4 regions of the Streptomyces sp. NPDC004327 genome follow, and region 3 is predicted to be linked to each of the others. Evidence: riboswitches for the same ligand, from Rfam matches in the RefSeq annotation. Region 3 holds a riboswitch; each other region holds the start of a gene.
What was found. Region 3 has a riboswitch for cyclic di-AMP ahead of ACFYU9_RS23800 (M23 family metallopeptidase). Riboswitches for the same ligand answer to the same signal wherever they lie in the genome.
Positions count from the first base shown of each region.

Region 1 (6,887 bases), on a different contig from region 3:
GGCCCGCTCGTCGTGGGTGGAGGCGAGCAGCCGGGCCACCACCGCGTCGACCTCGGCGCGGGAGATCCGGGAGTGGTGGACGCGCTCGGAGTCGTACTCGGGCAGCCCGAGCGCGATCGCGGCGACCGTGGTGACCGAGCCGGCCAGGCCGACCAGCGTCTCGGCCTCGGTGACCGGCACGGTCTCGGCGGCCAGGTCCAGGGCGGCGCGCACGTCGGCGCGGATCGCGGCGACCTCCTCGGCGGTCGGCGGGTCGTGCCGCACGTGCCGCTCGGTCAGGCGCACGCAGCCGATGTCGACGGACCGGGCGGCCTCGACGTGCCGGTTGCCGACGACGAACTCGGTCGAGCCGCCGCCGATGTCGACGACCAGCCGGCGGTCGTCGCCGTGCAGTTCGCCGGTGGCGCCGGTGAAGGAGAACTCGGCCTCCTGCTCGCCGGTGATGACCTCGGGCTCGACGCCCAGGATCCCGACGACTCCCTTGACGAAGTCCTCGCGGTTCTCGGCGTCGCGGGAGGCGGAGGTGGCGACGAAGCGCAGCCGGTCGGCGCCGACGCCGAACTCCTCGATGACCCGGGCGTACTCGCGGCAGGCGGCGAAGGTGCGCTCCAGCGCCTCGGGCGCGAGCCGGCCCGTCTTGTCGACGCCCTGGCCGAGCCGGACGATCGTCATCCGCCGGTCCAGCTCGATCAGCTCACCGGTCCCGGGGTCGACGTCGGCGACGAGGAGGCGGATGGAGTTCGTGCCGCAGTCGATTCCGGCGACCCGGGTCACTGGCCGTCCTCGCTCTTCTCCGCGCACGGCGTGACGCAGGGGCCCTTCGCCCACCACTCGGGCAGCATCGCGAGCGCCTCGTCGCCGAACGGGTTCACGCCCGGTCCCGCGACCAGCGAGTGGCCGACGAGCACGTGCAGGCACTTGACCCGGTCCGGCATGCCGCCGGCGCTCGGGAAGCCCTCCAGGACCTCGATGGCGTCGCGGCGCGCGATGTAGTCCTCGTGCGCGGCCCGGTAGGCGGCGGCGAGCTCCGGGTCGGTGGCGAGCCGGGCCTGCATCTCCTTCATGACCCCGTTGGCCTCCAGGGTGCCGATGGCGGAGGCGGCACGCGGGCAGGTCAGGTAGTACGTGGTCGGGAACGGCGTGCCGTCGGGCAGCCGGGGCGCGGTCTCGACGACGTCCGGGTTGCCGCACGGGCAGCGGTGCGCGATGGCGCGCAGGCCGCGCGGCGGCCGGCCGAGCTGGGCCTCGAACGCGGCGACGTCGGCGTCGGTGGGCTCGGTGCGTGCGGTCTGCGGAGGGGGCGTTTCCATGTCTGCCTTGCTCGTCGGTGGTTCGGGTGGGTCAGCGTCGGTCGGCGCTGTCGACGCCGTCCCACAGGTTGTCGTACCAGGGGCGGTCGGTGCCGCCCTGGTCGGTGCGCGGCCGGGTCCGCGCGTCGGGGTCGTTCACGGTGAAGCCGGTCTCGCCGGGCAGCACGTAGTGCAGGTGCTCGCGGGCGAGCCGGCGGACGTAGGCCGGGTCCTGGAGGCGGGCCTTCTCGTCGCGCAGTTCCTCGACCCGCTTCGCCGCGTCGGCGGCCTTGCGTTCCTGGTCGGCGATCTCGCCCTGCTGGGAGACGTACTGCCGCATCGGGTAGGCGAGCGCCACCACGAGCGAGCAGACGACGAGCGCGAGGAAGGCCGCGCGGCCGGTGAGCCGGGAGCGGCGGGCCTGGCGGCGGGTCTGGGAGCGGTAGACACGGGCGGCGGTCTGCTCGCCGAGCAGCCTGATCCGGGTCGCGGTCGAGAACCGGTCCCGGTCCTTCACGGCCATGTCCTGCGGCTCCCCTGTGTCGCGTGTCCGGTGCAAACGTGCGTCCCCGCACACGGTACGGGACCGAGTGCGGGGACGTCCGTAACTACAGCGTCAGGGCAGGTCAGCCCTTGTCGCTCAGCCCTTGAAGCGCGGGAAGGCGCTGCGGCCGGCGTAGACCGCGGCGTCGTCGAGGATCTCCTCGATGCGCAGCAGCTGGTTGTACTTGGCGACGCGGTCCGAGCGGGCCGGGGCGCCGGTCTTGATCTGACCGCAGTTCACGGCGACGGCGAGGTCGGCGATGGTGACGTCCTCGGTCTCGCCGGAGCGGTGCGACATCATGCACTTGAAGCCGTTGCGCTGGGCCATCTCGACGGCGTCGAGGGTCTCGGTCAGCGAGCCGATCTGGTTGACCTTGACCAGGAGGGCGTTGGCGCTGCCCTCCTCGATGCCGCGGGCGAGGCGCTCCGGGTTGGTGACGAAGAGGTCGTCGCCGACGATCTGGACCTTGGCGCCGAGGCGGTCGGTGACGACCTTCCAGCCGGCCCAGTCGTCCTCGAACAGCGGGTCCTCGATGGAGACGAGCGGGTACGAGGCGACGAGCTCCTCGTAGTACTCGGTCATCTCGGCGGCCGAGCGGGACTGGCCCTCGAACTGGTACTTGCCGTCCTTGTAGAACTCGGACGCGGCGACGTCGAGCGCGAGCGCGATGTCCTTGCCCGGGGTGTAGCCGGCCTGCTTGATGGCCTCGACGATGAGGTCGAGCGCGGCGCGGTTGGACTCCAGGTTCGGGGCGAAGCCGCCCTCGTCGCCCAGGCCGGTGGACAGGCCCTTGGCGTGCAGGACCTTCTTGAGGGTGTGGTAGACCTCGGCGCCCCAGCGCAGGGCCTCGGAGAAGGACTCCGCGCCGATCGGGGCGATCATGAACTCCTGGATGTCCACGTTGGAGTCGGCGTGCGAGCCGCCGTTCAGGATGTTCATCATCGGAACGGGCAGCAGGTGCGCGTTCGGGCCGCCCAGGTAGCGGAAGAGCGGGAGGTCGGAGGCCTCGGAGGCGGCGTGCGCGACGGCGAGCGAGACGCCGAGGATGGCGTTGGCGCCGAGCGAGCCCTTGTTCTCGGTGGCGTCCAGGTCGAACATCGCCTGGTCGATCAGGCGCTGCTCGGTGGCGTCGTAGCCGACGAGCTCCGGGCCGATCTGCTCGATGACGGCGAGGACGGCCTTCTCGACGCCCTTGCCGAGGTAACGGTTGGGGTCCCCGTCGCGGAGCTCAATGGCCTCGAACGCACCAGTGGAGGCACCGGAGGGAACGGCAGCACGGCCGGTGCTGCCGTCGTCGAGGCCGACCTCGACCTCGACGGTGGGGTTGCCTCGGGAGTCCAGGATTTCCCGGGCTACGACGACGTCGATGGACGGCACGAGCATCTCCTTCTGGGATGTGACGCTGGTTGTGACGCATGCGGCAAGGTCTCGTTCGCCTTGCGACAAGAGCCTAACCGGCTCGGGGGCTCCGGCCAGCCGGGCGCCCGCCCCCTGGGACGAAAAAGGACCCAAGGGCATGCACAAGAGGACGAAAGACCTGGTTACCGATTAGTACGAAACGGCGACGAGACCGGCCCGGGGCGTAGTGCTCCGGGCCGGTCTCTCGTTCACCGCGGGGGGACAGCCGTCATGCTCACTTGAGGTGGAGCTGCTGGCCCGGGTAGATCAGGTCGGCGTCCTGGACGATGTCCTTGTTCAGCTGGAACAGCTTCTGCCAGCCGCCCTTGACGTGGTGCGCCTGGGCGATCTTGCTCAGCGTGTCGCCGGCCACGACCTTGTACTCGCCGTCGCCCTTCTTGACCTTCTTGCCGGTCGGGGTGGTGACGGTCTTGGCCGCGGGCTTCGGCGCGGTGCGCTTCTCGCTGCGGGTGGTCGGCTGCTCGGCGACGCGCTTGGGGGCCGGGGCGGCGGTCTTCGGCGCGGCCGGCTTCGGGGTGGAGACCTCGGCGGAGCCGCCGTCGTAGGAGGCGCCGGACAGGCCCACGCCACAGCTCGGCCAGGCGCCCTTGCCCTGACCCGCGAGGACCTTCTCGGCGACGGAGATCTGCTGCGACTTGGAGGCCAGGTCGGCGCGGGAGGCGTAGGCGGTGCCGCCGTACGCGGCCCAGGTGGAGTTGGTGAACTGCAGGCCGCCGTAGAAGCCGTTGCCCGTGTTGATGGACCAGTTGCCGCCGGACTCGCACTGGGCGACGGCGTCCCACTCGGAGGCGGTGGCGGCCGAGGCGGTGCCCGCGGTCATCAGCGGGGCGGCGACGGCGACGCCGGCGACACCGGCGAGCGTGACGACGCGGGTGGCCTTGGAGGGGCGGCGGTGTTTGCCCTTGCCGGAAAGCAGCATGGAAGTTCTCCTCACCGACGCCTGCGAGGTGAGCTGTCGGGTTCGGGCGAGTGAGTTGCCCGGCCGCGTGTCCTTGCACGCGGCTTCACCCCAAGCCGGTCGTCGGCCGTCTGTCTCAACGGCCGGGGCCGGCACTTACCTTGGGTCCCCCGCTCCTGCCTTCGGCGCTTGCGCGACGACTGTTCCCGGCGTCCGGCGGCAGGATTCGGCGTACCGGTCGGCGGGGCCCGCGGTGGCGAGCGGTCACGACCGTAGACACACGTCCGGGGGAAGTTCAAAGCCCATCAACCCGGAAAAATCGCCCCTACTTGCACTCCGTCAGGTGACGTTTGCGCAGGTGAGGGGCGACTTCAGCAAAGTGTGCGGACGCAATACCGCCGTTCGGCAAGAGAGACTCATGTCTCACTTGCGCATAAACGGACATTCAGGAGCTAATTACCCCTCAGGCGGAGCCTGGGCCGCCGGCGTCCCGAGGTCCAACTCAAGGCTCTGACCAGGCAGGATGAGGTTCGGGTCGGTGCCGACCGTCTTCTTGTTGGCGTCGTAGAGCGCGGTCCAGCCGCCGGGCAGGGCGTTCTGCTGTGCAATGTCCGACAGGCTGTCACCCGGCTTGACGGTGTATTCGTCCCCGTTGCCCGCCTTGTCCGACTCGTCCACCTTGCCGGTGGCGGCGTCACCGGTCGCCCCGTCGGCCGGAGCGGCGTGGCGCCCGGATTCGCGCGCGGTGTCCGTGTTGCCCGCTTCGTCTGTCGCGGCGTCACCGCGGTGCTTGCCCTTGCCCGAAGCGGGCGAGGTGGACGTATCGGGTGTTTCCGGCGTTACGGAGGTGTCGGGCGTGGCGGGAGTGGTGGGCGCGCCGGGAGTCGCCGGGGTCGTCGCCGGGGTCGTCGGCGTGGCCGAGTTCGAGGGGGACGAGGTCGACGGGGAGGCCGGGGCCGACGGGGAGGCCGGCGGCTCGGTGGCCTTCGTGCCCGACTCGGTGGGCAGCCCCTCCGTGCGGTTCGACTCGTGGACGGGGGTCGTGGACTGCTTGGGCGCTCCACCCGGTCCCGGGTCGACGGCGGGCTTCCTGCCGTCGTTCGTCAGGCCGGCGATGGGCGCGCAGGTGGCCCACTGGGTGTCGCCGGCGGCGAGGGCCTTGTCGGCGATCGCGATCTGCTGGGCGCGGCTGGCGAGGTCGGCGCTGGGCGCGTAGGCGAGGCCGCCGTGCCGCTCCCAGCTGTCCTGGGTGAACTGGAGGCCCCCGTAGAGCCCGTTGCCGAAGTTGGCGCTCCAGGCGCCGCCCGACTCGCACTCGGCGACCCGGTCCCAGGTGGGCGCGTCGGCGGCGGAGGCGGAGCCGGTGGCGAGCAGCGGCAGCGCCATGGCCGAGCCGGTGACTCCCGCGGCGACGACGATCGCGGGGGCCTGGCGGGGTCTGCGGTGACGTCCGTTCCCGGAGCGCATGCGGAGTGCCTTTCGCGTGACTGCTGAGACTGCGGGTGAACGTAGCGGCATTCGAACGCACGTCACAAGTCGATGCAGCGGAGATCACGCGAACATCACATTATTGACGCTCCGTCAGTTTCGCGCGGCTTTGTGGGAAGCGCTGAACTCCACCGGAAGCGTGCGCAGGCCACGCATGATGAGCCCGCCGCGCCACCGGAGTTCCGCCGGATCGGCCCCAAGTCGCAGGTCCGGCAGGCGAGTCAGGAGCGTCGCCAGCGCCGTCTGCCCCTCCAGGCGCGCCAGCGGAGCCCCGAGGCAGTAGTGGATGCCGTGCCCGTAGCCCAGGTGCTGGTTGTCGCGGCGCGCCAGATCGAGAGTGTCCGGCTCGTCGAACCGCGCCGGGTCGCGGTCCGCGGCCGCGAGGACCACCAGGACCGGGTCGCCGGCCGGGATCTCCTGCCCGCCGATGGTCAGCGCCTCGGTGGCGAACCTCCAGGTGGCCAGCTCGACCGGCCCGTCGTACCGCAGCAGCTCCTCGATCCCGGTCTCCAGCAGGCCCGTCTCGCCCGCCGCGATCGACTCCTGGAGCCGTGCGCGCTGCCCGGGGTTGCGCAGCAGGGCGTAGACCCCGTTCCCGATCAGGTTGACCGTCGTCTCGAAGCCCGCGAAGAGAAGGATGAAGGCCATCGCGGCGGCCTCGTTCTCGGTGAGGTGCTCGCCGTGGTCGGACGCCTTGATCAGCCCGGAGATCAGGTCGTCGCCCGGCTCCTCGCGCTTGCGGTGGATGAGCTCGGCCAGATAGCCGCGCATCTTCTTCACCGACCGCGCCACGCCGCCGCGCGGCCCGCCGCCGTGCCGGATCATCATCCCGGCCCAGTCGCGGAAGTCGTCCTGGTCCTCGCGGGGCACGCCGAGCATGTCGCAGATCGCGTAGATCGGCAGCGGGAACGCGAACTCGTGGATGAGGTCCGCGCTCCCCTTCTCTCCGTGCTGTTTCGCGATGATGTCGTCGATGAGCCGGTCGGTCAGCTCCTGCACCCGCGGCGCGAACTCCGCGACCCGGCGCGGCGTGAACGCCTTCGACACCAGCCGGCGCAGCCGGGTGTGGTCCGGCGGGTCGATGTTGAGCAGGTGCGTCATCAGCTCGGCCTTGCGCTCGCCCGGGATCCCCGTCTTGCCCTTGGCGTGCGCCGGCTCGTCGTGGTGCGCCGGGTTCTTCGAGAGCCGCTGGTCCGCCAGCGCCTGGCGCGCGTCCGCGTACCGCGTCACCAACCACGCCTCGACCCCG
Region 1 covers NZ_JBIAME010000012.1:82,298-89,184, forward strand. The annotation lists gene ACFYU9_RS33730 (exopolyphosphatase) at 1-774, opposite strand, end outside; gene ACFYU9_RS33735 (DUF501 domain-containing protein) at 771-1,310, opposite strand; gene ACFYU9_RS33740 (septum formation initiator family protein) at 1,342-1,812, opposite strand; gene eno (phosphopyruvate hydratase) at 1,930-3,216, opposite strand; gene ACFYU9_RS33750 (transglycosylase family protein) at 3,467-4,171, opposite strand; cyclic di-AMP (ydaO/yuaA leader) riboswitch at 4,175-4,348, opposite strand; gene ACFYU9_RS33755 (transglycosylase family protein) at 4,607-5,617, opposite strand; gene ACFYU9_RS33760 (cytochrome P450) at 5,732-6,887, opposite strand, start outside.
Region 1: another riboswitch for cyclic di-AMP. It lies ahead of ACFYU9_RS33750 (transglycosylase family protein); the one in region 3 lies ahead of ACFYU9_RS23800 (M23 family metallopeptidase).

Region 2 (6,887 bases), on a different contig from region 3:
TCCCTGGCGCCAACGGCTCGGGGAAACGAGCGAGTTCAGCGATGGTCACGGCGCCGGAGAGACGCGCGACGTCGTCGGCGTCGCCGGGCTCGCCGGGCGCGACACCGGTCTGAGCGGGCTTGAGGACGGCGACGGAACGCCCGGCGGCAGTGGCGGTGGCGGCGAGAGCGGCGGTCACGACGGTCTTGCCGACCTCGGTGTTGGTGCCGGTGATGACGATGATGCTCATGGGATGTCTGTCCTTTGTCCGTAAGGGGGGAGCGGGGGCGTGGACGGGCCGGGCCGTGCGGGACGAGAGCCCCGCACGGCCGGAGCCTTGCGGCCTCTCAGCCCGCCCGCGCCGCCTCGCGGACCGCCGCGCAGATGCGGGCCAGGTCCTCGTCGCCCGTCACGTACGGCGGCATCGTGTAGATCAGGTCGCGGAACGGGCGCAGCCACACGCCCGCCCGGACCGCCGCCTCCGTGGCCGCCGCCATGTCGACGTCGTGGTCGAGCTGGACGACGCCGATGGCGCCGAGCACCCGCACCTCGCGCACACCGGGGAGTTCCGCGGCGGGGGCGAGCCCCTCGCGGAGTCCCGTCTCGATGCGCTTGACCTCCAGTGCCCAGTCCTGGGACATCAGCAGGTCGATCGACGCGCAGGCCACCGCAGACGCCAGCGGATTGCCCATGAAGGTCGGCCCGTGCGCCAGGACGGGAACCTCGCCGCGCGAGATGCCCTCGGCGATCTCCGTCGTGCAGAGCGTGGCCGCCATCGACAGGTAACCGCCCGTCAGCGCCTTGCCCACGCACATCACATCGGGCGAGACGCCGGCCTGGTCGGCGCCGAACAGCGTGCCCGTACGGCCGAAGCCGGTCGCGATCTCGTCGAAGATCAGCAGGACCCCGTGCTCGTCGCACGCCTCGCGGAGGACGCGCAGGTACTCGGGCGGGTGGAACCGCATCCCGCCCGCGTTCTGCACCACCGGCTCCACGATCACCGCGGCGACCTCGTCCGCGTGGAGAGCGATCTGCTCCCGCAGCATCCGGGCGTACGACTCCTCGTACGTGACCGGCGGCGCGTCGACGAAGACCTGGCGCTGGAGCACGCCCGACCACAGCTCGTGCATCCCGCCCTCGGGGTCGCACAGAGACATCGGCTGCCAGGTGTCCCCGTGGTAGCCGCCGCGCCAGGTCATCAGGAGCTGCTTGCCGGGCCGGCCCACCGAGCGCCAGTACTGCAGGCACATCTTGGCCGCGACCTCGACGGAGACCGAGCCGGAGTCGCTGAGGAAGACGTGCTGGAGGGGCTCCGGGGTGATCTCGACCAGGCGGGTGGCGAGCCGCACGGCCGGCTCGTGGGTGAGCCCGCCGAACATGACGTGGCTCATCCGGTCCAGCTGGCCGTGCGCCGCCTCGTTGAGGACGGGGTGGTTGTAGCCGTGGAGCGCCGACCACCACGAGGACATGCCGTCGATCAACTCGGCCTGGCCGTGCACCGGTTCGGCGAGGCGGAGCCGGACACCCGACGCGGACTCGACGACCAGCGGCTCCGTACGTCCCGGCATGGGCCCGTACGGATGCCACACGTGCGCCCGGTCCAGGGCGAGCAGCTCGTCGTTACGCATTCGGGGCGAGCTCCGTCCCGGCACCGCGGCGGCGCACCGCCACGAGGTCGGGACGCGCACCCGGCACCTCGCTCGCGGGCTCGGCGGCGGGCTCGGCCGAGGGGGCCGCCTGCGCGTGACCGCCGCACGGACCGCAGCCGCCGGCCTCGGCGTGCGAGCCGCAGCCCGCGCCCTCCGCCGCCTCGTGCGAGCCGCAGCCCGCCGACGCCTGGGAACCACAGCCGCCGCCCGCCGCGGCGAGCGCGTCCGCGCGGTGCTTCGGCAGCGTCGTCGTGCCCGCGCCCTCCACCTCGAAGCCCGCGTCCGCGATCATGTCGAGGTCGGCCTGGCCGGCCTGGCCCTCGCTGGTCAGGTAGTCGCCGAGGAAGATCGAGTTCGCGATGTTCAGCGCCAGCGGCTGCATCGAGCGCAGGTGCACCTCACGGCCGCCGGCGATCCGCACCTCGACGTCGGGGCAGACGAACCGGACCATCGCGAGGATCCGCAGGCAGCGCTGCGGGGAGAGGTTCCACTCCTTGGCGAGCGGGGTGCCCTCGAAGGGGATCAGGAAGTTGACCGGCACCGAGTCGGAGTCCAGCTCGCGCAGCGCGAACACGACGTCGACCAGGTCCTCGTCGCTCTCGCCCATGCCCGCGATCAGACCCGAGCAGGCCGACAGACCGGCGGCGTGCGCCTTCTGCACGGTGTCCACCCGGTCCGCGTACGTGTGGGTCTTGGTGATGCCCGCGTACGTGGCCTCGGACGTGTTCAGGTTGTGGTTGTACGCGTCGGCGCCGGCCTCCTTCAGCCGCTCCGCCTGGCCGTCGGAGAGCAGACCGAGGCAGGCGCAGACCTCCACGCCCTCGTTCTGCTCCTTGATCGCCTCGATGGTCTTGCCGACCCGGTCGACGTCGCGGTCCGTCGGACCGCGGCCGCTCGCCACCAGGCAGACCCGCTTGGCGCCGCCGGCCACACCGGCCGCGGCGGCCTCGGACGCCTCCTCGGGCTTCAGCCAGGTGTACTTGAGGATCTCGGCCTTGGAGCCGAGCCGCTGCGAGCAGTAGGAGCAGTCCTCGGGGCAGAGCCCGGACTTCAGGTTGACGAGGTAGTTGAGCTTCACCCGGCGGCCGAACCACTGGCGGCGCACCTTGCCGGCCGCGGCCACCACATCGAGCAGTTCGTCGTCGGAGGTCGCCAGCACGGCGAGCGCTTCTTCGCGGGTCGGCGTCTCGCGCCGCAGCCCCTTCTCCACCAGCGTGTTCAGCAGGTCCATAAGGGCTGATCCTGGCCTACCGCACACCCCGCGGCCAAGGAGGAACTGAACAAACGACCCCGTTTGAGGTGTGTGTATGGCCACACCCTGACCTCGGCCGCGGCCGGTTAGGGTCTGTGCGCTGCCTACAAAAGGATCTGCCATGCCGTCGTACGCCCTGGACCCGTCCGCCTCCGGGGAGGCGCCGGACCCGCGCCGGGCCGCCTTCGACTGGACCGGGGCCGCCGCGCGGCAGCGCGCCGAGTCCGGTCTCGTACGCACGCTCAGGCCCCGGGCCGCCGAGTCCGAGCTGCTCGACCTCGCGAGCAACGACTACCTGGGCCTCACCCGCCGCCCGGAGGTCACCGAGGCGGCGGCGGAAGCGGCGCGCCGCTGGGGCGCGGGCGCCACCGGCTCCCGGCTCGTCACCGGCTCGACCCGGCTGCACGCCCGGCTGGAGCGCGAACTCGCCGAGTTCTGCGGATTCGAGGCCGCGCTCGTCTTCTCCTCCGGCTACGCCGCCAACCTGGCCGCGCTCACCGCGCTGTCCGACCGCGACGGGCTGATCGTCTCCGACGCCGCCAACCACGCCTCGATCGTCGACGGCTGCCGGCTCGCCCGCGCCGAGACCGCGGTGGTGCCGCACGCCGACCCGGAGGCCGTCGGGAAGACGCTCGCCGCGCACCCGGGCCGCCGGGCCCTCGTGGTCAGCGACTCCGTCTTCTCCGTGGACGGCGACCGGGCACCGCTCGCCGAACTCGCGGCGGCCTGCCGGGAGCACGGCGCGGGCCTGGTCGTGGACGACGCGCACGGCTTCGGCGTCCTCGGCGACGGCGGGCGCGGGGCGCCGCACGGGGCCGGGCTCGCGGGCGCGCCGGACGTGGTGGCGACGCTGACGCTGTCCAAGTCGCTGGGCAGCCAGGGCGGTGCGGTCCTCGGCCCGGCCCGGGTGATCGAGCACCTGGTCAACGCGGCCCGCACCTTCATCTTCGACACCGGCCTCGCCCCGGCGGCGACGGGCGGCGCGCTGGCGAGCCTGCGGCTGATCGCCGCCGATCCGGGCCTCGCGGCCCGGGCCCGTACGGTCGCGACGACCCTGCACCGCCGGCTCACCGAGGCCGGCCTCACCGCCGCCCACCCCGACGCCGCCGTCGTCTCGGTCCGCGCGCCCGGCCCCAACGAGGCCCTCGGCTGGGCCGCCGACTGCCGCGAACTCGGGCTCGCCGTCGGCTGCTTCCGCCCGCCGTCGGTCCCGGACGGCATCTCCCGGCTGCGGCTGACCGCGCGCGCGGACCTCACCGACGCCGAGATCGAGCGCGCGGTGACGACGATCGTGCGGACCGCTCCGCAGGGCGCCTAGCGACCGCCACGCGGCCGTCGGGCCGCCCGTCGCACGGTTCACCGCTTCGGGCGACAGATATCCGTATAACTTGGTGGATCGCCGCCCAGGGCGGCACGATCGGTGGCACTCTGGCGCGAAGCGCAATCCGGGCCCGGCCCGGAGGGGAAAGGGACAGCGTCGCCATGGCAGACCACCAGGAAGCAACCGTCACGCTGCCGAGCGACCCCGCATCGGTCTCCGCCGCCCGGCGGTACGTCGCCGAGGTGCTCGTCTCCTGGGGGCTCGGCGGCGCTGCGGACGCCAGCGAGACGGCCGAGGCGGTCCGGCTCATCGTGTCCGAGCTGGCGACCAACGCCGTCCAGCACACCTTCGGGCAGTCGCCGACCTTCACGGTCGACGTCCGGCTCGACCGGGACGAGCGGCTGCGCGTCGGGGTGACGGACAGCCACCCCCGCTGGCCCAAGCGCCTGCCGGCCGCCGTCCAGCAGGACAACGGGCGCGGCATGATGATCATCCGCTCGCTGGCCGCCGAGGCGGGCGGCCGGCTGTCGGTGACGCCGACGGCCGAGGGCGGCAAGACCGTGTGGATCGAGCTGCCCTGGCCGGCGGCGGTTCCCGGCTGAGACGGTCCTACTGAGACGCGTCCGCTGAGACGGGCCCGCTGAACGGGCCCGCTGGGGCGGGTTCGCTGCGACGGCCCGCTACGGGGCCGGCCGGCGGGTCAGCGGACCCGGCCGTAGAGGACTCTGGAGGTCCAGATCCGTTCCAGCTTCACCCACGATCCGGTCTTCGGCGAGTGCCAGATCGCGTTGTTACCCGCGTAGATCCCGACGTGGTACACCCTTCCGCCGGAGTGGAAGAAGACCAGGTCCCCCTTCTGGCGGCTCGCCGCCGAGATGTGACGCGTGGTGTTGTACTGCTGCTGCGCGGTGCGGGGCAGCGTCTTGCCCGCCCTCTTGTACGAGTAGAGCGTGAGACCCGAGCAGTCGAACCTGCTGGGGCCTGATGCGCCGTACCGGTAGGGCGATCCCTTCTTGGAGGCGGCGATGCTCAGCGCCGTGTTGGCGTACGAGCTCGCGGCCTGGGCCTCCGGCGCCGCTCCTGGGGCGAGCAGCGTGCCGCCGACGGCGGCGAGAGTGAGAGCCGAGACGGCTCCGGCCCGGGACAGCAGGGACGGGACATGAATCTGCGCAGTCATGCGCAACCCTTCGTCAGCCGCCTGTGAAGGATGACCTGTCGGGTTCGGGCAGGCGAAGATGCCCGGCCGCGGCTGCGGCTTCACCCCAAGGAACGTCCCACTGGCCCGGACGTCCCGTACTGCTCGGGTCCTCCACTCCTGCCGATCCACTCCTGTCGACCAGACATCCGGGACGGCGGCAGGACTCGGCGTCCGCCCGGACCGCCCCGCCTCGGGTGGCGGGGGCTTGTCGTCGACAGGGATCTTGACCCACGTCCTGGCCGAAATCCGAGTGGAAACGGCGATATGTGAGGCTCCTCACGACTGATCCATTCGGGTGGACAGTCAGGTTTGGTGATCGTCCGAGATGTCCGCGACGAGTCCTCCACCAGGGGTGGAACGCCCTGTTCCGCCAGATGCGTACACCTGTTGCGCAACATAGCCGAGCTCTATGTCGATACGTCGACTACGCCGAACGGGGGAGCGATTCTGCGGTCCCGCTGGCCCGAGTGGACCTCGACACGACACGCCCCCGTGTCAACTCACCGGGCTTCGGGGCACGGTGACGCGGGCCGCGCGGCGCTCACCGTCCAACACCCGCAGCGCGCGGGCGAGTGTGTCCGCGTGCACCTCGCTCTCGCCCCGCGCGTGCATCAGCGTCAGCGCCTCGCGCAGCGCCGCCGCCCGCCCGACCAGGGCCTGCGCGGCCCGCAGCGCTCCATAGGTGTGCGAGGACCTGGCGGGATTGATCCGCCCGAGCAGATCGACGACCTCGAGGTACGCGTCGACGAGTTCACCCTCGGCGCGGGTGAGCGCGGGCAGCGGCGGCAGGTCCGGGACCACGGCTCACCGCTCCCCGTGACCGTCGGCCGCGGACTCCCGGCGGCTGCGGACCACCTGGTCCACCAGGCCGTACGCGAGCGCGCCCGGCGCGTCGAACACGGTGGTCCGGTCGATGTCGGCGTCGATCCGGGCCCGCTCCCGTCCGGTGTGCTCGGCGAGCATCCGGGAGATCAGCTCCCGCTGCCGCAGCAGCTCGCGGGCCTGGACGTCCAGATCGCTGGGCTGCCCCTGCAACGGCTCGTCGAGGGAGGGCTGCTGAAGGACGATCCGGGAACCCGGCAGCGTGAGCCGGCGCCCCGCAGAGCCCGCCGCGAGCAGCACCGCGGCCGGCCCGACGGCCTGGCCGAGGCAGATGGTCTCCACCTCGCACGAGACCGTGCGGATCGTGTCGTAGATCGAGGTCATGGCGCTGACGGAGCCGCCGGGGGAGTTGATGTAGAGGCTGATCACCCGCTCCGGGGCCGCGTAGTCGAGATGCAGGAACTGGGCGATCACATCGCCCGCCGCGATCTCGTCGACCGGCGTGCCCAGGAAGACGATCCGCTCCTCCAGGAGCTTCGCGTAGGGGTCGAGGGTGCGGGTCCCGGAGCCGGTGCGCTCCGTGAACTCCGGAAGGACATGTCGCATGGCGCTCCTCCTCGTATCGCCCGTCCTGTAAAAAATGTACAGGACGTACAGACCGTAAGA
Region 2 covers NZ_JBIAME010000004.1:99,588-106,474, forward strand. The annotation lists gene bioD (dethiobiotin synthase) at 1-229, opposite strand, end outside; gene ACFYU9_RS14735 (adenosylmethionine--8-amino-7-oxononanoate transaminase) at 327-1,607, opposite strand; gene bioB (biotin synthase BioB) at 1,600-2,859, opposite strand; gene ACFYU9_RS14745 (8-amino-7-oxononanoate synthase) at 3,002-4,198, shown strand; gene ACFYU9_RS14750 (ATP-binding protein) at 4,363-4,803, shown strand; gene ACFYU9_RS14755 (C40 family peptidase) at 4,902-5,378, opposite strand; cyclic di-AMP (ydaO/yuaA leader) riboswitch at 5,382-5,579, opposite strand; gene ACFYU9_RS14760 (hypothetical protein) at 5,895-6,200, opposite strand; gene ACFYU9_RS14765 (ATP-dependent Clp protease proteolytic subunit) at 6,204-6,827, opposite strand.
Region 2: another riboswitch for cyclic di-AMP. It lies ahead of ACFYU9_RS14755 (C40 family peptidase); the one in region 3 lies ahead of ACFYU9_RS23800 (M23 family metallopeptidase).

Region 3 (6,887 bases):
TCGGCTTCGGCATGGGCGAGGCCACGGCGCAGATGGCCGCCGCCGACCCCGGCACCGGCATCCTCGCCGTGGACGTGCACACGCCCGGCCAGGGCAACCTGCTGGGGCTCGCCGATCGCGGCGGGCTCGGCAACGTCCGGGTCGCCAACGGCGACGCGATCATCCTGCTGCGCGAGATGCTCCCGCCCGAGTCGCTGACCGGCTGCCGGGTCTACTTCCCGGACCCGTGGCCGAAGAAGCGCCACCACAAGCGGCGGCTGATCCAGCCCGACTTCCTGACCCTGCTCGCGCCGCGGCTGAAGAAGGGCGGGCTGCTGCACTGCGCCACGGACTGGGAGCCGTACGCGGAGCAGATGCTGGAGGTGCTCAGCGCGCACCCGGACTTCGCGAACAGCCAGGCCGACGGCGGTTACGCGCCGCGGCCCGGTTTCCGGCCGCTGACCCGCTTCGAGGGACAGGGACTCGACAAGGGCCACCCCGTCCACGACCTGCTTTTCCACAGGATCTGACGGGTCCGGGCCCGGTCCGCGCCGACTCAAGTCCGGTTTTCCACAGGCTTGGAGAACTCTCTCGCCCGCTGTCGGTGCCGCTGGTTAGTGTCGTTCCGTGTCATCGAACCCGATCACCGGACCTGCCGTCGGCCCCGCCACCGCGGTCGTGCCGGCCCCCGCTCCCGTGCCCGCGCTGGAGAGCGACGGACAGCCGGACTTCGCCGCCGTGCCGGAGCGCGCCAAGTGGCGCTACAAGCCGCGCAAGGCGTTCTGGCGCAGCCGGGTGGTCCGGGCCGTCGCGCTGATCACCGCGCTCGCGCTGTGCGCGCTGGTGATCCTCGCGCTGGTGCGGGAGGAGACCGGCACCACCGGCTTCCTCGTCGGCCTCGGCCTCGCCGTGCTGCCGGTGCCGCTGCTCATGGCCGCGTTCCGCTGGCTCGACCGCGTCGAGCCGGCTCCATGGAAGAACCTGCTGTTCGCGCTCGCCTGGGGCGCGTTCGCCTCCACACTGGTGGCGATCTTCGCCAACTCCTTCGCCGTGGAGTGGATCAGCAGCGCCACCGCCGACCCCGGCTCGGCCGACAAGCTCGGCGCGACGGCCGTCGCGCCCGTCGTGGAGGAGACGGCGAAGGGCGCCGCCGTGCTGCTGCTCTTCCTCTTCCGCCGCAAGGACTTCACGGGCCCGGTCGACGGCCTCGTCTACGCCGGGTTCACCGCCACCGGCTTCGCCTTCACCGAGAACATCCTCTATCTGGGCAACGCGTTCGGCGAGGACCAGGAGTTCGGCTCCGGAGGGGTCGGCTCGGTCACCGTGGGCACGTTCTTCGTCCGCGTCATCATGTCCCCGTTCGCGCACCCGCTCTTCACCTCGCTCACCGGGCTCGGCCTCGGCTTCGCCGCCCTGGTCCCGGCCGCCGCCCGGGCCCGCCGGATCCGCCTGGTGCTGCTGCCGCTGGCCGGTCTGCTCCTCGCGATGGGCATGCACGCGCTGTGGAACGGCTCGGCGAGCTTCCACCCGCTGGCGTTCGTGCTGGTCTACGGGATGTTCATGGTGCCGGTCTTCGCCCTGCTGACCTGGCTCGCGATATGGAGCCGGCAGAAGGAGCTGCGCACGATATCCGGCGAGCTGCCGGCCTATGCCTCGGCCGGCTGGCTCGCCCCCGACGAACCGCTCGCGCTCTCCTCCATGCGGGCCCGCTCGATGGCCCGCAACTTCGCCGCCCGCAGCCACGGCAAGCCGGCCGCGCAGGCCGTCGGCGAGTACGAGGCGTTCGCGACGACGCTGGCCTTCCTGCGGCACCGGGCCCGGCGCGGCCAGGCCGTGCCGGACTTCGCGGCCCGCGAGCAGGAGCTGCTGCACCACCTGTGGCAGCGCCGGGCGGTCGCCTCGCCCGCGCTGTCGTACGCGGCACGGGCGACGGGCCGGGTGTGGGCGCCGCCGCAGTACCTGGACTACGGCGGCTACAACCCGTACCGCAGCTAGAGCACCCGCTCCCCCGGCCGCCTCGGGCCGGCCGGCGACCCCGGCCCTGGGCCCAGGGCCGGCGACCCCGGCCCCGACTGCTCCGCCCGGCACTCGGCGCTCGGGCTCGGCACTCGGCTCCTGAGGTCTGTCCGACCCCGATCCGGCCTGATCGGCAAGACGCCCCTACAGCGCCGACGCCTCCGTGAGGGCGGCCAGCTCGGCCTCCGTCAGCTTCAGCTCGGTGGACGCGAGCAGCGCCGGGAGCTGCTCGACCGTGCGCGCCGAGGCGATCGGGGCGACGACGGTCGGGCGGGCGGCCAGCCAGGCGAGGGCGACGGAGGCGACCTCGGCGTCATGGGCCTCGGCGACGGCGTCCAGGGCGGCGAGCACCCGCCCGCCGCGCTCGGATTCGACGAGCTCGGCGACCCGCGGGGCGCGGACGCTGTCGACGGTCCTGCCGGGTCGGTACTTGCCGGTGAGGAAGCCGGCCGCGAGCCCGAAGTACGGCACGGCCGCGAGGCCGGCCTGCGCCACGGTGTCCATGAGCGGGCCCTCGTAGGTCTCCCGGGAGACCAGGTTGTAGTGCGGCTGGAGGGCGACATAGCGGGCGAGGCCCTCGGCCTCGGCGAAGTCGAGGGAGGCGCGCAGCCGCTCGGGGGAGATGTTGGAGGCGGCGACGGCGCGCACCTTGCCGTCCTTCACCAGCTGGTCGAGGGCGGTGACGATCTCCTCGACGGGCACGGACTCGTCGTCGAAGTGCGTGTAGTAGAGGTCGATGTAGTCGGTGCCGAGGCGGCGCAGCGACTCCTCCGCGCCGGCCTTGATCGTCGGGGCGCTCAGGCCCTTGTAGCGGGAGTGGGCGCCGACCTTGGTGGCGACGAGGACGTCGGAGCGGTTGCCGCGGGAGGCGAGCCAGCGGCCGATGACGGTCTCGGACTCGCCGCCCTCGTGGCCCTCGGCCCACTCCGAGTAGACGTCGGCGGTGTCGACGAAATTGCCGCCCGCGGCGGCGTAGGCGTCGAGGACGGCGAAGGACTGCGCCTCGTCGGCGCTCCAGCCGAAGACGTTGCCACCGAGGGCGAGCGGGAAGACGTGCAGGTCGGAGTCGCCCAGTCGGCGAAGAGAAGTCATGGATTGATCAACCCTCCACGCCACCGGGCCTATTCCGGCCGCCCGGGCCCGTCACGGCGAGGCGCCGGCCGAACACGCCGGCGCCCGCCCCCGGCCGGTGGCCGGAGGCGGGCGCCGCGGGAGGTCAGTAGCTGAGGCCCTTCGAGCGCAGCCAGGCGCCCGGGTCCACGCGGTCGCCCGACCCCGTGTGGACCTCCAGGTGGAGGTGGGGGCCGGTGACGTTGCCGGTGGCGCCGACGCGGCCGATGGTGTCGGCGGTGCCGACGGACTGGCCGACGGAGACCGTCATCGAGGAGAGGTGGCAGTACCAGACCTCGGTGCCGTCCTCGAGCTCCAGGACGATCCGGTAGCCGTAGGAGCCGGACCAGCCGGCCGACTTCACGGTGCCGCTGTGGACGGCCTTGACCGGGGTGCCGGTGGGCGCGGCGAAGTCCAGGCCGGTGTGGTAGCCGGAGGACCACATCGAGCCGGCCTCGCCGTAGGTCGAGGTGATCGTGTACGAGGAGGTCGGCAGCGAGAAGCTGGCGGCGAGCTTGGCCAGGCGCTCGGCCTCGGCCTTCGCCGCGGCCTCCGCCTCGGCCTTCTTCTTCGCCTCGGCGGCGGCCTTCTCCGCGGCGGTGGCCTTGGCGGCGGCCTCCGCGGCCGCCTTCTCGGCGGCGGCCTTCTCCGCCTTCGCCTTCTCGGCGGCGTCGGCGACGGCCTGCTGCTGCTCGGCCTGCTGGAGGATGCGGGCGCGCAGGGCCTCGCCGGCGTCGGCGGCCGTCTTCGTCTGCTCGGCGCCGGCGGTGTCGCCCTCGCCGGCGGTGTAGGTGACGGCGGTGAGCGGCTGGGTGTTGCCGTTGCCCGCGGTGTCGGCATTGTCGCCGTTGTCGTCGTGGCCGATCAGCGCGCCGACGCCGGGGAGTTCGCTCGCGTCGGGCAGGTGGACGTCCGGCAGGTCGGGCAGGGCGATCGAGACGGGCGGCTTGGCCTGCGCGGAGGCGAGGCCGCCGGCGCCGACGGCGGCGATGACACCGACGCCGAGGACGGTGGAGGAGCGGGCGAAGTTGGAGCGCTGCTTGACCACGCGGTGGCGCCCGCCGGAACGGCTCTGGGCCCGCAGGGAGTCCTCGGTGGGGTTCCACTCCTCGGCCGCCCCGTCCGTGCCACCCGCGCCAGGGGCGTCGTAGGAGGCGAAGGGGGTATGCGGAGCGGGGGTGTTGGAGGCCACGGAGGCGCTCTCCTTTCCTTCCTTCTCGCCTACCGGGTTAGCTGACGGGTTCGGAGCAGGAAGGTCTCCTACGGGCGTGCCGCACGGGTGCGGCGGGGCCCGATTCACCCCAAGTGGTGGTTCCCCGGTTCCCTTGCGGGATTCGGCGCGTGCGCACGGTGCCGCCTCTTGCGACGGCTGGGACGACCGCGCTGCGTTATCGAACGTTAATAGACACGGGCACTCGATTCCAAGCTGTTCCTCTTGATCATTCACTGAATTGAGAGGGAATCGCCCGAGTTGAGACCCCTTCAGAAAAAGCTCAGGTCACAAGAGGAGTCTGACATTCCGTCAATTGTTATCGGAGGGAGATCCATCGACTACACCCCGTCATGAGCCCTCGGGATCGCCAGGCGGGACAATCGGCGGGCCTTCCGGCGGCACCACCGGCATCGTCCGCCGCGACTCCGGCCGCCCCACCGCCGGCCGGCTCACCGCGAGCAGCGCCATGTCGTCCGTGGAGTCCCCGCCCGTGTGCCGGCGCACGTCCGCCACCAGCGCGTCCAGCAGCTCCTCCGGCCCCGGGAAGAGCCGCCCCACGAGCCGCACCGCCGGGTCGTAGAAGACACCGCCCGCGTCCCGCGCCTCCGACAGGCCGTCCGTGTAGAACAGCAGGGTCGCGCCCGCCGGGAACGGCGTCTCGTCCACCCGGTCCGGCCACGCCGCCAGGTCGCCCATCCCCAGCGGCAGCGCCGCCTCGCTCGGCCGCAGCAGCGCCACGCCCCCGTCCTCGTACAGCAGCAGCGGCTCGGGATGCCCGCGGTTCACCACCCGTACGACACCTCCGTGACCGCCCGGGAACTCGGCGAGCACCGCCGTCGTGAACCCCTCGACGGCGTCCAGGCCCTCCCGCCGCGTGGCCTCCCGTGCCAGCGCCCGGTCGAGCCGCGCCGCCACGCCCTCCAGGCTCGCCTCCTGCTCGGCCGCCTCCCGGAAGGCGCCGATGAGGACCGTGACCGCCTCCACGGCCTCCAGCCCCTTGCCCCGCACGTCGCCGACCACGAGCCGGACCCCGTGCGGGGTGTCCTGCACGGCGAACAGGTCGCCGCCGATGAAGGCGTCCGCGCGCGCCGCCTCGTACCGGGCCGCGATCCGCAGCCCGCCGATCCGCCCGGCGGGCGCAGGAAGCACCGCCCGCTGCGCGGTCTCCGCGATCTCCCGCGCCGAGGCGAGCCGTTCGCCGCTGCGCCGCACCACCCGGTTGATCAGCAGACCGAGCGCCGCGACCGTCACCACGGTCAGCGTCTCCGTGAGCGAGGGGATCTCGTCCACGGTCCCGTTGTAGAAGTGCAGGCCGATGCTGGCGAGCACCGCGGCGACGCCGGTGAGCAGCGTGATCAGGGTCGAGAAGAACGGCGCGGCGATCAGCGGCGCCGCCGAGAACAGCGGCGCCGCCGTGAAGGTGGGCGGGGTCGCCAGGTCGTAGAGCACCCCGCCCACGATCAGCAGGGGCGGCAGCGCGCGGATGAACGTGCGGGCGCCCCGGTACGGGCCGGGGTCGGGGCCGGGGGTGTCGTCCCCCGGCCCGCGCCGCACCGCCGCTCGCGCCACGCTGTGCTCCGCTCCCTGGTCCCGGGTCCGGGCCGCGGACGTACCCGCGCCCTCCCCAGGGTGCGGTCAGCCGGCCCGGCTCGGCGACTCCTCCTCGGCCGGTTGGCGTACGGCGAGCCGCCCGCCGCGCGCGAGCGCCGCCATGGCCGCCGCGCACCCGAGGCCGACCGCGCAGAGCACCAGCCAGGGCGCCGCCGACCAGCCGGTCACGTCGAGCAGGGCGCCCGTGCCCAGGTTCCCGAGCGTGATGCCGATCCCGCAGACGGTGTTGTAGAGCCCGTAGTGGGTGGCCACCCAGCGCCCCCGGGACAGCGCGACGACCGTGTCCATCTCGTACGGGTAGAGCACCGCGTTCGCCACCGCCAGGACCGCCGCGCACGCGAGGAGCGCCGGCAGCGAGCGACCGAGCGCCGCCGGCACCAGGAACGCCGCCCCCATCAGCCCGAGCCCGAGCACCAGGCACCGCTCGCGGCTGAGCCGCGCCTTGCACCAGGCGGTGATCCGCAGCTGCCCGGCCAGCGCGACCAGCGCCGACACCACGAACAGGGCCGTGGTCGCCGCCGTCCCGTCGGCCGCGAGCGGCAGCGCCAGATAGACCTGGAAGGACAGCACGTACGAGCCGGTCATGGCCAGCGAGAACAGCCAGAAGGTGCGGTTGGCCAGCGCCGACCGGAACTGCCCCTGCGCCGCCCCCTCCGACGAGGCGGCCTCCTCGGCCGCCTTGCGCCGTACGGGCAGATGCCGCAGCTGGACGACGGTGAGCCCGGCGAACAGCACCGCGGCCACCACGCACGTCAGCCGGAACGACACCCCGGTCAGCGCCACCCCGACGAGCGGCCCGAACAGGATGCCCGCCTGGTAGTAGGCGTTGAACAGCGCGAACGCCTCCACGCGCCGCTCCCCCGCCTCCGCCGCGACATAGGCCCGCACCGCCGGGTTGAACAGCGCGCCCGCCAGGCCCGTCGCCAGCGACGCGGCGATCAGCCAGGGCAGCGACTGC
Region 3 covers NZ_JBIAME010000006.1:645,379-652,265, reverse strand. The annotation lists gene trmB (tRNA (guanosine(46)-N7)-methyltransferase TrmB) at 1-509, shown strand, start outside; gene ACFYU9_RS23810 (PrsW family intramembrane metalloprotease) at 658-1,974, shown strand; gene ACFYU9_RS23805 (aldo/keto reductase) at 2,140-3,087, opposite strand; gene ACFYU9_RS23800 (M23 family metallopeptidase) at 3,212-4,297, opposite strand; cyclic di-AMP (ydaO/yuaA leader) riboswitch at 4,309-4,455, opposite strand; gene ACFYU9_RS23795 (PP2C family protein-serine/threonine phosphatase) at 4,667-5,887, opposite strand; gene ACFYU9_RS23790 (MFS transporter) at 5,954-6,887, opposite strand, start outside.

Region 4 (6,887 bases), on a different contig from region 3:
CCAACGCGCAGGCCATGGCCGCCGGCCTCGCCGTGCTCTCGGTCATGGAGAGCGAGGACACCGTCGCCCGCGCGCGCCGGACGGGCGAGCTGCTCGCCTCCCGGCTGCGCGCGCTCGTACCGCGCTACGAGCTGCTCAAGGAGGTCCGCGGCCGCGGCCTGATGATCGGCATCGAGTTCGGCCGGCCGTCGTCGCTGGGCCTTCGCAGCCGCTGGACCATGCTCCAGGCGGCCCGCAAGGGCCTCTTCGCCCAGATGGTCGTGGTGCCGCTGCTCCAGCGCCACCACATCCTGACCCAGGTGTCCGGAGACCACCTGGAGGTCATCAAGCTCATCCCGCCGCTGATCATCGACGAGGCGGACGTCGACCGCTTCGTGACCGCCTTCACCGCGGTGATGGACGACGCCCACGGCGGCGGCGGACTCCTGTGGGACTTCGGAAAGACGCTGGTCAAGCAGGCCGTCGCGCAGCGCTGACGCGTTCTTCCGGCGGCTTCGGTGCGCGGGTTTTGCCTCTGAGGCAAGAAAGTTGCCTCAGAGGCACAAGCCTGGCGCAATGGACGCATGGACCACGTCACCGACGTCGTACCCGACGTCGCCCCACGGCTGCGCGACCTGCGCCGCAGGCGCGGGCTCACCCTGGAGGCGGCCGCCCAGCGCGCCGGGCTCTCGCCGGCCCATCTGTCGCGGCTCGAGACGGGCAACCGGCAGCCCTCGCTGCCGATGCTGCTCGCGCTCGCACGTATCTACGGTACGACGGTCTCCGAGCTGCTCGGCGAGGCGCCGCCGGAGCGTGACCCGGTGGTCCGGGCCGGACGCTCCGATCCGGTCGAGGCCGACGGCTGGATCTACCGCCAGGCCGGGGGCGCCGGACGCGCCCTGCAGTGCCTGCGGGTCCACGTCCCCTACGCCACCCGCGCCGACATCGTGCGGGTCCACCCGGGCGAGGAGTGGATCCACGTCCTGGAGGGCCGGGTGCGGCTCGCGCTCGGCGAGACGGTGCACGTCCTCGATCCCGGGGACAGCGCCCATTTCGACTCGCTCACCCCGCACCGGATCGGTGCCGCCACCCAGGCCGGGGCCGAGCTGCTCTTCGTCCACACCCTGATGCAGAGCCCCGCCGCCGAGCTGTGCCTCGGCGACGGGACCCCGCACCGCCGCTGAGGTCCAGAAAGGAAAGACATGTCCGAGAAGTCCGTACCGGTCACCGGCGAGGAGCGCGGTGAGGGCAAGTTCCCCAAGGGCCTGGTGCTCCGGCTCTTCGCCTATCTGGTCGCCGGTCACCTCTTCGCCGCCTTCCTCTACCTGCTCTTCGCGATGGGCGCGAAGTAGCGGCGGCCCGCGCCGGGGCTACGCCTCCGTGAGCATCCGCTCGCGCAGCCGCTCCCGGGTCTCGGGGGCCAGCTTCAGGCCCTCGGCGAGATAGGCGTCGACCGAGCCCCAGGTCGTCTCGATCGCCTCGAAGGCGGCCCGCAGATACTCCGCCCGCGCGTCGAACAGCGGCGCGAGCAGCTCCATCACCTCCGGCGACATCGCGTCCGGGGCGGTGGAGCTGCGCTGCACCTTGTAGCGGCGGTGCGGGGCGTTGGACTTCAGGTAGTCCTCCTCGATCGCCCCGCGCTCGACCCCGAGCGCCAGCAGCGATATCGCGATCGCCAGGCCGGCCCGGTCCTTCCCGGCGGCGCAGTGCATCAGGACCGGGACGCTGTCCTCGGCCATCGCGTGCAGGACCCGGCTGTGCTCGGCCGTCTTCTCCACGATCATCTTCCGGTACGAACCGGACATCCGGGCCGCCGCCTTGCCGTCGGCCAGGAGCCCGCGCAGCTGCTCCACGTCGCCGGTGCGCACCAGGTTCCAGAACTCCTTGCCGTCGGCCGGGTCGCTGAGGGGGATGTTCACGTTCCGTGTCCCCGGAAGGTCCACGTCCGGTCCCTCGATCCGCCGGTCCGCGTCGTTGCGGAAGTCGAAGACCGTGTGCAGCGACAGGGTGGCGAGGAACGCGGCGTCCTCCTCGGTGGCGTGTGCCAGGTGGCCGCTGCGGAACAGCTGTCCGGGGCGCACCGCCCGGCCGTCCGTGGTCGGCAGGCCGCCCAGGTCACGGAAGTTGCGTACGCCGGCGAGCTCGGGCTCGGTGGTCGCTTGCGTCACGGTTGCTCCTGGTCTCTCGAGATCGGTTCCTCGGGCAATCATCCAGGGTCGGATGCCAGTGGCACACCCCCTCGGGGTGGGAATGGTCGATCTGTCCGTATTGTGGGTTTGGTGATAACGCGCCCTGGTTGCAGGGGAGATGGGAATCGGGGCGTGAGCAGCGTCATAAACGTGACGGACCGTGGCTGATCGTCTTTTTCGAATTCCTTTGGGGAAAGGGAAATCGAAGGCCCGTCATCGACGCAGGGTGACCGGAATTCCGGCCGGATTTCACGTGATCAAGAGTGGCCGGAAATCCATGGCTTGTTCGCGTCGACCCGGCTCGTCTAGCGTCGCGCTCAATCCGGACGGACCGCCGAATCCTGCCGCCGCCCGGAATCCGCACCCACCCGTGTCAGGCAGGAGCGGGGGACCCAGGTACTTTGCCGATCCCTCGACGCATCACGCTCGAAGGACGGCTCGGGGTGAAGCCGCGCGAAGGCGCGGCCGGACATCTCCAGTCCGAACCCGACAGCTCACCTCGCAGGCGACGGAGAGGAATTCGCCATGCCCGCGAAGGGTAAGCACCGCCGTACCAAGGCCAACCCGATCACCCGCGGGTTCGTCGCCGCCGGCACGGGTGGCGCCGTCGTCGCGCTCCCGCTGATCGGCGCGACCGGCGCCCACGCCGCCGAGCAGGCCGCCCCGGCCGCGGCCCCCCAGCGGGCCGTCGCCGCCGCGGCCCCCGCCGCCGTCACCCCCGCCCAGGCCCCGGCCGCCGCGTCCGCCGCCCCCGCGTCGTACACCGTGGTGCGCGGCGACTACCTGTCGAAGATCGCCTCCGAGCACCACCTGGCCGGCGGCTGGCACCAGCTCTACCGCGACAACCGCCAGGTCGTCGGCGAGAACCCCTCGCTGATCCTGCCCGGCATGAAGCTGGTCCTCGGCGGCAGGAACCACGCCAAGGCCCACCCGGCGACGACCGCCGCCCCGCAGTCCTCCGCCGACGGGCAGCGCGCCTCGCGCAGTGCCGAGCGCACGGCGAAGCCGGCCGCGGCCCCCGCCTCCTCCTCGTCCGCCGCTTCCTCCTCCTCGGCCTCGTCGTCCTCCGCGTCGACCGGCACGACCTCCTCCACCGGCTGGGTCGTCCCCGTCAGCGGTGGCATCTCCACCGCGTACAAGACGCCGGGCGCGATGTGGTCCTCCGGCTACCACACCGGCGTCGACTTCATCGCCGACACCGGCACGGCCGTCCACGCGGTCGGCCCCGGCACCGTCTACTCCGCCGGCTGGGGCGGCGCCTACGGCAACCAGATCGTCATCCAGCACGCCGACGGCACCTTCTCGCAGTACGGCCACCTCTCCTCGATCTCCGTCAGCGCCGGCCAGACCGTCACCGCCGGCCAGGTGATCGGCCTCTCCGGCGCCACCGGCAACGTCACCGGCCCGCACCTGCACTTCGAGATGCGCACCGGGCCGGACTACGGCTCCGACATCGACCCGCTGGCCGCCCTTCGCCAGCACGGCGTCGCGATCTGACGCGTCTGCCGCTTCGGACGCTTCTGGAGCGTCTGACGGACCATAAGCGGGGCCATCACCGATGGCCCCGCTTATTCCTGCTTGACGTGATCTTTACCTCGTGGCATATGTCACCCGCCGTCAACCCCTCCTTACGGTCGCGTAGGTCACACGCGTAAGGGAAAGATGTGGTCCCGTGGCAGACGATTCGAGATCACGAGACAAGAACGCATTCGGGTCGTACGCGGCGATCGGTGACAGCTTCACCGAGGGCGTGGGAGACCCCGGGCCCGACGGGAATTTCGTCGGCTGGGCGGACCGATTCGCGGTCCTGCTCGCCGACCAGCTGCCTGAGCACGACGCCTTCCGCTACGCCAATCTGGCCGTACGGGGGCGCCTTCTCGACCAGATCGTCACGGAACAGGTGCCGCGGGCGAAGGAACTCGCCCCGGACCTGGTGACCTTCTGCGCCGGGGGCAACGACATCATCCGCCCCGGGACCGACCCCGACGACGTCGCCGAGCGTTTCGAGCGCGCCGTCGCCGACCTGACCTCCGCCGTCGGCACCGTCATGGTGACGACCGGCTTCGACACCAAGGAAGTGGCGCTCCTCAAGCACCTGCGCGGCAAGATCGCCACGTACAACGGGCACGTGCGGGCGATCGCCGACCGCTACGGCTGCCCGGTGCTCGACCTGTGGTCGCTGAAGTCCGTCCAGGACCGCCGTGCCTGGGACGGCGACCGGCTGCACCTCTCGCCCGAGGGCCACACCCGGGTCGCGCTGCGCGCCGCCCAGGTCCTCGGCCTGCCGGTGCCGGCCGACCCGGAGCAGCCGTGGCCGCCGCAGCCGCCGCGCGGTGCCCTGGAGGTCACCAAGGACGACATCCACTGGGCCAAGGAGCACCTGGTCCCGTGGATCGGGCGCCGGCTGCGCGGCGAGAGCTCCGGCGACCACGTCGAGGCCAAGCGCCCCGACCTGATGCCGCTCTGACGTCTCTGACGTCTCTTCAGGAGACCGGCCGCGGTGTGTCCGCCGGGACGCGTTCCAGGACGCCCCCGGCGAACACGTCGTACAGCGGCAGCGTCTCCAGGTGCACGTAGCCGATGTGGCAGTCGCACTGCGCCAGCGGGCAGGCCCGGGGGCGCAGCGCGGCGCGGTACGAACCGTCGTAGAGGTTGCCGAGCTCGGCGCGCACGAAGTGGCAGCGGCGCACCGTCCCGTCGCCGTCCACCGAGACCACCGACTCGCCCGTGCGGCAGGGCAGCCCGGCCGAGCGGTGCGGATGGCGGCTGTACGGGAAGAGCGGGTCGAGCGCCGTCCAGCCGGCGGCCTCCGCGTCGGTGTAGGTGTGGCCCTCGGCCGCGTTCACCCACAGATAGACCTCGGCCGGTAGCTCGGCGCGCAGCCGGCGGGCGTGTCCGAGGTGCTCGGGCAGCCCGACGACGCCGACGCTGAAGCGGATGCCGCGCGCGGCGAGCTCCCGGCACTTGCCGAGGAAGCGCTCGTACGGCGTCTGCCCGGGGTGGTAGGTGCACCACAGGGCCACGGTCCGCGGGTCGGCCTCGGCCAGCCACTCGGTGCGGCAGCTCAGATTGGTCTGGATCGCCACCCGCTCCACGTGCGGCAGCCGGGACAGCTCGACGATCGTCCGCCGGTACCAGGACCGCACCAGGCCCTCGCCCCACGGGGTGAACAGGATCCGCAGCCGGTCCCCGGTCTGCCCGGCGGCCCAGCCGGCGAAGCGCTCCAGGGCCGCCCGGTCGGCCCGCAGCCGCTCCGGGCTGTCGCGCCGCTTGGCGAACGGGCAGTACGGGCAGTCGTAGTCGCAGGAGGCGAGCGGTCCCCGGTAGAGCAGGGTCAGATCCATGGCGTCGGGCATCCGGGCCTCCGCTACTTCGTCTCGTACGCGGCCATCGCCGCGCTGACCGCCGGCGAGAACAGCTCGGGTCCGAGCCCGTCCGAGTGCGCCAGGCCCTCGGGCGAGAGCCGCAGCAGCCCGGCCGGGGCGTCGGTGTCCAGCCAGCCGCGCTGCTCGAAGCGGGCCAGCTCCCCGGCGAAGTCCGTCAGCGCCGAGCCGCCGAACCGGGCCGTGTAGCCGTCGAGCGGCATGCCCTCGGCCTGGAGCAGCGACTGGAGCAGATGGCGGCGGCGCGCCTCGCCCCCGTCGACCCGGCGGCCCACCTCGGCCCGGGAGAAGTCGTCGGTGCCCGCGTAGGCGTCGATGATGCGACGGATCTCGGGCATGCCGACCGCGTAGTCGAAGGAGTAGTGCAGCGCCGAGGTGTACGAGCGGGCGCCGCAGCCCAGGCCGATCATGCCGTCCGTCTGGCAGGCGTAGTCGTCGGGGCCGAGCGGGGCCGCGTCGGCGCGCCGGAACATGCGCATCGACACCTGCTCGTAGCCGTGGGCGAGGAGGTGGTCCCGGCCGTGCCGGTAGAGCCGCAGCCGCTGCTCGTCCCACTCCCGGTCGGCCGCGTCCACGGCCTCGGCGGTGGCGGCCTTGCGGCCCAGACCGGTGAGCGGGCGCACGTACAGCGGGTACAGGTACAGCTCCTCCGGCCGCCAGGCGAGGGCGGCGTCGAGCGAGCGGCGCCAGGACGCCACGGTCTGGCCGTCGATCCCGTAGATCAGGTCGATGTTGAGGACCGGCACGCCGGTGTCGCGGATCCGGCCGAGGGCCGCCTCGACGTCGGCCCGGCGCTGCGGGCGCACGGCGGCCCTGGCCTCGGCCTCGACGAAGCTCTGCACGCCGATGCTCAGCCGGGTCGCGCCGCGCTCGGCGAGCACGGCGAGCCGGTCGGCGGTCGCGGTGGCCGGCGAGGTCTCCACGGACAGCGGCACCGCGCGCAGGTCGGCGCCCATGCGCCGCTCGGCGATGTCGCAGAGCCGCTCCAGCTCGCCGGCGGTGAGGAAGGTCGGCGTGCCGCCGCCGAACGCGGCCGTCGCGAAGCGCACCGGGGCCGTGTCGCCGAGGGCCTCCCGCACCGCGCTCGCCTGCCGGTCGAGGGCGTCCAGATAGCGGGTGGTCAGCTCGTCCGGGGCGCCGATCCGGGTGAAGAGGTTGCAGAAGCCGCAGCGGACCTCGCAGAACGGTATGTGCGCGTAGAGCGAGAGCGCGTCCTTGGGCTCGCCGGCCCACAGCGCGGCGAGCGACGGCCGGTCGGGCAGCGGGCGGTAGGCGGTCTTGTGCGGATAGGCGTAGACGTAACTGCGGTACGGGCGCGGGGCGTCGGTCGGGGTGC
Region 4 covers NZ_JBIAME010000005.1:24,694-31,580, reverse strand. The annotation lists gene ACFYU9_RS17820 (aspartate aminotransferase family protein) at 1-476, shown strand, start outside; gene ACFYU9_RS17815 (helix-turn-helix domain-containing protein) at 564-1,163, shown strand; gene ACFYU9_RS17810 (DUF6126 family protein) at 1,182-1,331, shown strand; gene ACFYU9_RS17805 (tyrosine-protein phosphatase) at 1,350-2,147, opposite strand; cyclic di-AMP (ydaO/yuaA leader) riboswitch at 2,524-2,689, shown strand; gene ACFYU9_RS17800 (peptidoglycan DD-metalloendopeptidase family protein) at 2,694-3,665, shown strand; gene ACFYU9_RS17795 (SGNH/GDSL hydrolase family protein) at 3,841-4,635, shown strand; gene ACFYU9_RS17790 (STM4011 family radical SAM protein) at 4,652-5,512, opposite strand; gene ACFYU9_RS17785 (STM4012 family radical SAM protein) at 5,536-6,887, opposite strand, start outside.
Region 4: another riboswitch for cyclic di-AMP. It lies ahead of ACFYU9_RS17800 (peptidoglycan DD-metalloendopeptidase family protein); the one in region 3 lies ahead of ACFYU9_RS23800 (M23 family metallopeptidase).